Regions from separate parts of the Halalkalibacterium halodurans genome, predicted to be linked through region 1. Evidence: a T-box and tRNA genes for the amino acid it is inferred to sense, from the RefSeq annotation. Region 1 holds a T-box; the other holds one or more tRNA genes.

The links. A T-box is a leader RNA that pairs with one kind of tRNA and senses whether it is charged. The one in region 1 lies ahead of ileS (isoleucine--tRNA ligase), so its partner is inferred to be a tRNA-Ile.
Region 2: it encodes a tRNA-Ile, which carries the amino acid that the T-box ahead of ileS (isoleucine--tRNA ligase) is inferred to sense. The anticodon was not compared.

Annotation. Positions count from the first base shown of each region.
Region 1 is NZ_CP040441.1:2,669,491-2,673,918, reverse strand. Features, by position in the region: gene FED51_RS12900 (YggT family protein) at 1-232, shown strand, start outside; gene FED51_RS12895 (YlmH family RNA-binding protein) at 259-1,035, shown strand; gene FED51_RS12890 (DivIVA domain-containing protein) at 1,146-1,643, shown strand; T-box leader at 1,732-1,964, shown strand; gene ileS (isoleucine--tRNA ligase) at 2,060-4,428, shown strand, end outside.
Region 2 is NZ_CP040441.1:1,576,661-1,581,088, forward strand. Features, by position in the region: gene FED51_RS07715 (Na/Pi cotransporter family protein) at 1-1,433, shown strand, start outside; tRNA gene FED51_RS07720 (tRNA-Asn) at 1,544-1,618, shown strand; tRNA gene FED51_RS07725 (tRNA-Met) at 1,625-1,698, shown strand; tRNA gene FED51_RS07730 (tRNA-Ile) at 1,750-1,826, shown strand; tRNA gene FED51_RS07735 (tRNA-Ser) at 1,841-1,933, shown strand; gene FED51_RS07740 (GNAT family N-acetyltransferase) at 2,268-2,738, shown strand; gene sodA (superoxide dismutase SodA) at 2,960-3,568, shown strand; gene FED51_RS07750 (MFS transporter) at 3,710-4,428, shown strand, end outside.

The DNA of each region.
Region 1 (4,428 bases):
TCTATGGGCAATCACAATTTATTCTTACATGATTATTGCATATATTCTCATGTCTTGGTTTCCAAACGCGAGGGAGTCATCGTTCGGTCAATTTTTAGGTTCTATCGTGGAGCCTTACTTGGCGCCGTTCCGCAAAATCATTCCTCCGCTCGGGATGATTGACATCTCTCCAATTGTCGCGATTTTTGCCCTGACGTTTGCTCGTTACGGTGTTCACGCGATCTTCTTTTAGAAACGAATAAGAGGCAAGGAGAATTCATGGATATCTATCAACATTTCCGGCCGGAAGAGCGCCCGTTTATTGACCAAGTGCTGGAGTGGAAAGCTGATGTCTCCATGCAATACACTTGGAAACGAACAGACTTTCTCGACCCCCGGGAGCAGGAAATCGTTGGCGCATTAGTTGGACGGAACGATGACGTAAGCGTATCATTTTGGGGCGGTTCGGAGCATGCTGAACGGAAGCGGGCTTGTTTGATCCCGCCCTATCTGGAGTTGGCCGAAGAGGACTATGGATTGACGTTATTCGAGCTTTCTTATCCGAAAAAATTTCTCACCATTGATCATCGTCAAGTGCTCGGTGCTTGTATGAGCTTAGGCGTTAAACGAGAAAAGTTCGGAGATATTCTCGTAGCCGATGAGCGCATTCAGCTTGTTGTGGCAACGGAAATCGCAGAATTTGTTCGCCTTCATTTAACGAGTGTCGGTAAAGCACAGGTGGAGATGGTGGAGCTTGGTTTTGAGCAAATGTTAGTTACAACCGAAAGCTGGCATGAACGAACAGCGACTGTTTCCTCCTTGCGCCTAGATGCCGTGATCGGTGAAATGCTTTCTCTTTCACGGGCGAAGGCAGCGGAGCTTGTAGAAAAAGGGCGCGTAAAAGTAAACTGGAAGCTAGTCGAATCGGGAGCTTTAACCCTTCAAGCTGGGGATCACATATCTGTACGCGGCTTTGGCCGCCATAAGCTTTTAGAGGTAGAAGGAAAGACGAAGAAAGATAAATTCCGGCTTCGTATTGGACGGATGGGACATTAGCCGTACATAAATGGGGCAAAAGGGCCCCTCGTGGCATGCAGGAGTTTTTCGCATAATGTCGAACAAGGTTTTTTAAGAATGTTGCTACTATTGTGATGGAGGTGCTGACTATGCCTTTAACCCCTTTAGATATTCACAACAAAGAGTTTACCCGTGGTTTTAGAGGGTATGATGAAGATGAGGTGAATGAGTTTCTTGATCAAATCATTAAAGATTATGAAGCTGTTCTCCGGGAAAAGAAAGAACTGTTTGACCGAGTGACCGATCTCGATGAGAAGCTCGAACATTTCCAAAACATCGAGGAAACGTTAAATAAATCGATTTTGGTCGCTCAAGAATCGGCGGAGGAGGTTCGCCGTAACGCGCAAAAAGAAGCGCAGTTGATCGTGAAGGAAGCGGAAAAGAACGCCGATCGCATCATCAATGATGCTCTGGCGAAATCGCGCAAAATTATGCTTGAAATGGAAGAGCTGAAAAAGCAAGCATCCGTTTATAAAATGCGTTTTAAAATGTTAATTGAAGCCCAGCTTGAAATGCTGAACACGGACGACTGGGATGAGGTAACCGAAGATTCTGGCGATGAGCGTTCAGAAGAATACGCTGAGTAGAAGGGAGCTTTGTAAAAAGCAGCTTAGATCTACTTGCGTTCTTTTTAGCTCTCGCATATAATGAATTTTAATTAAAAAAGCGAACATACAATGGACGATGAGAGGGACAGTACACGTCACCCCTTCCTAAAGCGAGTCAGGGATGGTGGAAGCCTGATGGAACGTGAATGTGGAAAATCACCCTTTAGTTTTTGCACCGAACGATCGATGATTCAGTAGGCTGCAACAGGTCATGCCTGTTAACAATGACACGAGGGAACAAGCAAAGAATGTCGTTTGTTCACTAGGGTGGTACCGCGGGAATACCTTCTCGTCCCTAATGGGGATGGGGAGGTTTTTATTTGTTCCATTGAAAACAATCATTTCCGCCACAAGGCTGGCTGTAATGGAGTTGCAAATCATTAGGAGGAATGGAAATGGATTTTAAAGAAACATTGCTCATGCCAAAAACGGATTTCCCGATGCGGGGAAATTTGCCAAACCGTGAGCCGCAAATGCAGGAAGAATGGAAAGATATGAATATTTATGAGAAGGTGCAAGCACGGACGAAAGGTCGTCCACTGTTTGTGCTTCATGATGGACCACCTTATGCCAATGGTGACATCCATATGGGGCATGCACTGAATAAGGTTTTAAAGGATATGATTGTTCGCTATAAGTCCATGGCAGGTTTTCATGCTCCGTATGTTCCAGGGTGGGACACCCACGGCCTGCCGATTGAGCAAGCGTTAACGAAATCTGGTGTTGATCGCAAATCGATGAGTGTCGCCGAGTTCCGTAAGCTTTGTGAAGAATTCGCACGGAAGCAAATTGACCGCCAACGTGAACAATTTATGCGATTAGGTGTGCGCGGGGACTGGTGGAACCCTTACGTCACTTTAGATAAAGGCTTTGAAGCCCAGCAAGTAAAAGTGTTCGGGGAGATGGCGAAAAAAGGCTACATTTATAAAGGAAAAAAGCCTGTCTACTGGTCACCATCGTCAGAATCAGCGTTAGCGGAAGCGGAAATCGAATATCATGACAAACGCTCACCGTCGATTTACGTAGCTTTCCCAGTGAAAGATGGAAAGAACGTATTACAACAAGATGAAAAAATCGTCATCTGGACGACAACTCCGTGGACGATCCCAGCAAACTTAGGAATTGCCGTTCATCCTGAACTTGAATATAGCGTTGTCGCTGTGAAAGGCGAAAAATACGTCGTCGCGTCAGGACTTGTGGAAACACTCGAATCCGCTCTTGAATGGGAAAATCCAGAAATCTTGCGAACGATCAAAGGGGTAGATTTAGAATACGTCGTCGCTGAACATCCGATTTACGGCCGAGATTCCTTGGTTGTTTTAGGGGATCATGTCACGTTAGATGCCGGTACAGGATGCGTCCATACAGCGCCTGGACACGGGGAAGAAGACTACATTGTCGGCCAAAAGTACGGTTTAGACGTGTTATGTCCAGTTGATGACAAAGGGTACATGACCGCTGAAGCACCTGGCTTTGAAGGATTATTTTATGACGAAGCGAACAAACCGATCACGCAAAAGTTAGATGAGTGCGGTGCGCTCCTAAAGCTAACGTTTATCACCCACTCTTATGCCCATGACTGGCGGACAAAAAAGCCGGTCATTTACCGGGCGACGGCTCAGTGGTTCGCATCGATTGAAAACTTCCGTGACGAATTGTTGAGAGCGATTCAGGAAGTGAAGTGGGTTCCAGAGTGGGGGGAAACGCGCCTCTACAACATGGTACGTGACCGCGGTGATTGGTGTATTTCACGTCAACGCGTATGGGGTGTGCCGATTCCGATTTTCTATGGAGAGAATGGAGAACCGATCATTACGGATGAAACGATCAACCACGTATCAGAGCTATTTAGAAAGCACGGATCAAATGTTTGGTTTGAATGGGAGACGAAAGATTTACTTCCAGAAGGATTTACCCATGAATCAAGTCCGAATGGTCAATTCACACGAGAAATGGATATTATGGACGTTTGGTTCGATTCTGGCTCTAGCCATCAAGGGGTGCTCGTAGAGCGTGAGGAGTTAGATCGACCTGCGGATCTTTATTTAGAAGGCTCAGACCAGTATCGCGGTTGGTTCAACTCATCGTTATCAACAAGTGTAGCGATCACAGGAAAAGCACCTTACAAAGGGGTGCTAAGCCATGGCTTTACCCTTGATGGTGAAGGAAAGAAAATGAGTAAATCACTCGGAAATGTCGTCATTCCGAATGATGTAATGAAACAGCTTGGAGCCGATATTTTACGCCTTTGGGTCGCATCTGTCGACTATCAAGCAGATGTACGCGTATCGGATAAAATTTTGAAGCAAGTTTCGGAAGTATATCGGAAAATTCGCAACACCTATCGTTTCCTGCTTGGAAACTTACACGATTTTCATCCAGCAACGCACCGTGTGGCCATTGATCAGTTAAACGGACTTGATCGCTACATGCTTGCAAAATTAAACGATGTCATCAATCGTGTGAAAAAGGCATACGACGAGTACCAGTTCTCAACCGTATATCACGAGCTCCACAACTTCTGTACGATTGAGTTAAGCTCGTTCTATATGGATATTGCGAAAGATACCCTCTATGTGAAGCATGCTGACCATGCGGATCGAAGAGCTACGCAAACGGTCATGTATGATGTGCTCGTAGCACTGGCCAAACTCTTGTCCCCAATTATCCCCCATACGGCGGATGAAGTGTGGAAACATATCCCAGGTGTTGAAGAGGAGAGTGTCCAGCTGACGGATATGCCAGAACCGATCGAGCTTGGGGA
Region 2 (4,428 bases), 1.1 Mb from region 1:
CGGGTACAACTGTTTTGACGATTGGTCTCGTCAACGCTGGTTTTATGACGCTTAAACAGGCTATCGGTGTTATAATGGGTGCGAACATTGGTACAACCGTTACTGCATTCATTATTGGGATTAAAATCTCTGAATATGCTTTGCCGATCATTGCAGTGGGAGCAGCTTTAATCTTTTTTATTAAAAATAAAAAAGTGAACAATATTGGACAAGTTATCTTTGGTTTTGGGACGCTTTTCTATGGTTTGAATACAATGGGAGAAGGACTAAAGCCCCTGCGTGAGCTGCAAGCTTTTGCTGATTTAACGGTAAGCATGAGTGAAAACCCACTTTTAGGAGTACTAATCGGAACGATTTTCACCGCAGCGGTACAAAGCTCCAGTGCATCAATCGGGCTCCTGCAACAGCTTTACGATCAAGGGGCAATGGACTTATTTGCAGCTTTACCGGTCTTATTTGGTGATAACATTGGAACAACGATTACCGCAGTGCTTGCGGCCATTGGTGCATCGGTAGCGGCGAAACGTGCAGCATTAACTCATGTGATTTTTAACTTAATTGGAACGATCATTGTTTTAATTATCATTATTCCGTTTACACACTTTATTGCTTATTTAGCAGAGGTATTTGCTTTGAATCGTCCAATGACGATTGCATTTGCCCACGGAATTTTTAATGTATCGAATACACTCATCCAACTTCCATTTATCGGGATCTTGGCGATCATTGTAACTAAGCTCGTCCCTGGAGACGATTTCTACATTGAATATAAGGCGAAGCATTTAGATCCGCGTTTTGTCGGTAGCTCACCAGCGATTGCCCTTGGACAGGCGAAACAGGAAGTATTGCGGATGGCTGAGTTTTCTGAAAAAGGGCTACTCGAAGTAAGTAAATACATGGAAAATGGTCAAAAGAAACATGCGGAAATGGCGGTTCAATTTGAAGATGCCATCAACAATCTCGATCGGAAAATTACCGAATATTTAATTTCGATCTCCTCTCGCTCCTTGTCGGCTCAAGATTCAAAAATGCACGGAATGCTGATGGATACCGTACGTGATATTGAACGAATCGGAGATCATATTGAAAACATTGTGGAGTTAAAGGATTATCAGAAAGCGAACAAAGTAAAAATTTCAGAAAAAGCACTCCATGACCTTCAGGAAATGTTTGATCTTACACATTCAACATTGACAGAAGCGATCATGTCCTTAGAGACAGGGGATCTTGAGGCTGCTCGTTCTGTTATCGAAAAAGAAGAGCATATCGATCAAATGGAACGTAAATTACGCAAGCAGCATATCATTCGTGTGAATGAAGGGAATTGTACAGGTGCTGCTGGTATCGTCTTTGTCGACATTGTAAGTAACCTTGAACGGATTGGCGACCATTCTGTCAACATTGCTGAAGCGGTCATCGGAGAAAATCGTTAGAAGAAAAGCAGAGACGCCTCTGCTTTTCTTTTCAATATCAACAAAAATCTACAGGAAAAAGCATTGACTAGATGGACAAACAGTGGTAATATTATTCTTGTCTTTCTTGTTCCACAGTAGCTCAGTGGTAGAGCAATCGGCTGTTAACCGATCGGTCGTAGGTTCGAGTCCTACCTGTGGAGCCATGATATGGCGGTGTAGCTCAGCTGGCTAGAGCGTACGGTTCATACCCGTGAGGTCGGGGGTTCGATTCCCTCCGCCGCTATTCCTTTTTTACCGCATGAATGTGTGCTAAAAAGATTAAGATGATAGTTGAGGACCCTTAGCTCAGTTGGTCAGAGCAGTCGGCTCATAACCGATCGGTCGTAGGTTCGAGTCCTACAGGGTCCACCATGAGTATTTATGTTGGAGGAGTACCCAAGTCTGGCTGAAGGGATCGGTCTTGAAAACCGACAGGCGGGTTAAACCGCGCGGGGGTTCGAATCCCTCCTCCTCCGCCATACATACAGATGTTCAAACTATAGCATGGATGCTGTAGTTTTTTTGTGTTCTAAAATGTTGCTTTCACGATCGGCCTTGGCAACAAACCAAACTACTTTAACTAGCGATGTCAGGGTAGGGGAGCCGAGCACGATGACTTCTGTGAGCCTTCTACAGTCAGCATGAGCACATGAAATAAGCTCGCCGCGATTCCTTAATAGCTGTAGCCTCGGTCAATTGGTTGCTAACGGCTTTTATTTTTTTTTAATCGATATGCAGTCTCTGTTAAAAGAAACCCTCTAGGTATAAGGTGAATACACTGGCTAAAACGACTTACAAAAAGGGGCAACGAGGATGATCATTCGGGAAGCAACCGTTCAAGATTATGAAGAGGTGGCAAGGCTACACACCCAAGTGCACGAAGCGCATGTGAAGGAGAGGGGAGATATTTTTCGTTCCAACGAGCCAACGCTAAATCCGAGTTTTTTTCAAGCAGCTGTCCAAGGCGAAAAATCAACCGTGTTAGTGTTCGTTGATGAGCGAGAAAAAATTGGAGCGTACAGTGTGATTCATCTCGTACAAACACCTCTCCTTCCAACGATGCAGCAGAGGAAAACGGTGTATATTTCAGATCTATGTGTAGATGAGACAAGACGGGGCGGTGGAATTGGTCGACTTATTTTTGAAGCGATTATTTCCTATGGGAAAGCCCATCAGGTGGATGCGATTGAATTGGATGTGTATGACTTTAACGATCGGGCTAAAGCTTTTTACCACAGCTTGGGCATGCGATGTCAAAAACAGACGATGGAGCTTCCTCTTTAAGAAAATGGTTTAAGCTATGGTTAAACAGGGTATCGTATAAAAGCATATGGGGAAAGCAAGCCATGAGCGTTTTCGTTGAAAGCTTGTTCGAAATTTGCTATTGTATTGATGGGGCAACTTAATAAACATTTCTATTGACTAACTTGTTTTACTATTTTGGAGGGATTTCCCTCCAAATTCATTCTTTATTATTTCACGTTTATCAAGGAGGAGATCGTATTATGGCTTTTGAACTACCAAAACTACCGTATCCTGCAAATGCACTTGAACCACACATCGATGAGGCAACGATGAACATTCACCACGGGAAGCACCATAACACGTATGTAACAAAATTAAATGCAGCTCTTGAAGGTCACAGTGCTCTTGCTGAAAAGTCAATTGAAGCGCTTGTCAGCGACCTCGATGCTGTACCAGAAAACATTCGTACAGCAGTCCGCAATAATGGTGGTGGCCATGCAAACCACACGCTTTTCTGGCAAATTCTTAGCCCGAATGGTGGAGGCGCTCCTACTGGTGAGCTTGCAGATGCGATCAATGCTGAATTCGGTAGCTTTGATCAATTCAAAGAAAAATTTGCTGACGCAGCAGCAAACCGCTTCGGTTCTGGCTGGGCGTGGCTTGTTGTCAATGATGGCAAACTAGAAATCACAAGCACTCCAAACCAAGATACGCCATTAATGGAAGGGAAAACACCAATTCTTGGCTTAGACGTATGGGAGCATGCATACTACTTGAATTACCAAAACCGTCGTCCTGATTACATTTCAGCTTTCTGGAACGTTGTCAATTGGGACGAAGTAGCGAAGCGTTACAACGAAGCAAAATAAGTCTGATGTTTACATAGAGGGGCCATTTACAATGATGGACCCCTCTTATTTTTTGCAGGTAAATCTCGTTCGATCTCCCCCTGTCTCAATGCATAACGTGACTAAACCGACACACACTAAAACAGAAGGTGGTGGGTCGGTTTGCATGATGTATTAAAAAAAGTTATTGGGGATATTGAAGTTTCAAAAGATCTCATCTTACTACTCGTCATTGGCGGTCTTTATGCACTCGGAATTGCCCTTTCTAATACATTTGTAAATGTCTACTTGTGGAAGCAATCTGGAGAGTTTCTTGATTTAGCTCTTTACAATTTAACGTCTGTGATTATGCAACCACTCACGTTTATTTTGGCAGGGCGTTGGGCGAAGAAAATTGATCGTGTGATCGTCTTACGGTTAGGGGTCATTTTTTTATCGATTTTCTTTTCAACAGTTCTCATGTTAGGGGAAAAGGCAAATCAATTCCTGATCCTTCTTGGCGGATTGCTGGGGATCGGATTTGGTTTTTATTGGCTTGCCTTTAATGTCCTTACGTTTGAAATTACAGAGCCTGAGACGAGGGATTTTTTTAATGGTTTTTTGGGGCTGCTTACCTCCTTTGCTGGAATGATCGGACCCATTCTTTCAGGTTTTTTGATTACAAAGATGGAGAAGATGACTGGATACACGGTAATATTTGCCCTTTCTCTAGGTCTGTTCATTCTTGCTGTCATCATTAGCTTCATGCTGAAGAGGAGAGCAGCAAAAGGAGGGTTTCACTTCCGAGCCGTCCTAAAAGAGCGGAAGCATAATAAAAATTGGGGACGGATTATCCACGCCCACTTTTTCCAAGGATTACGAGAAGGAACGTTTGCATTTGT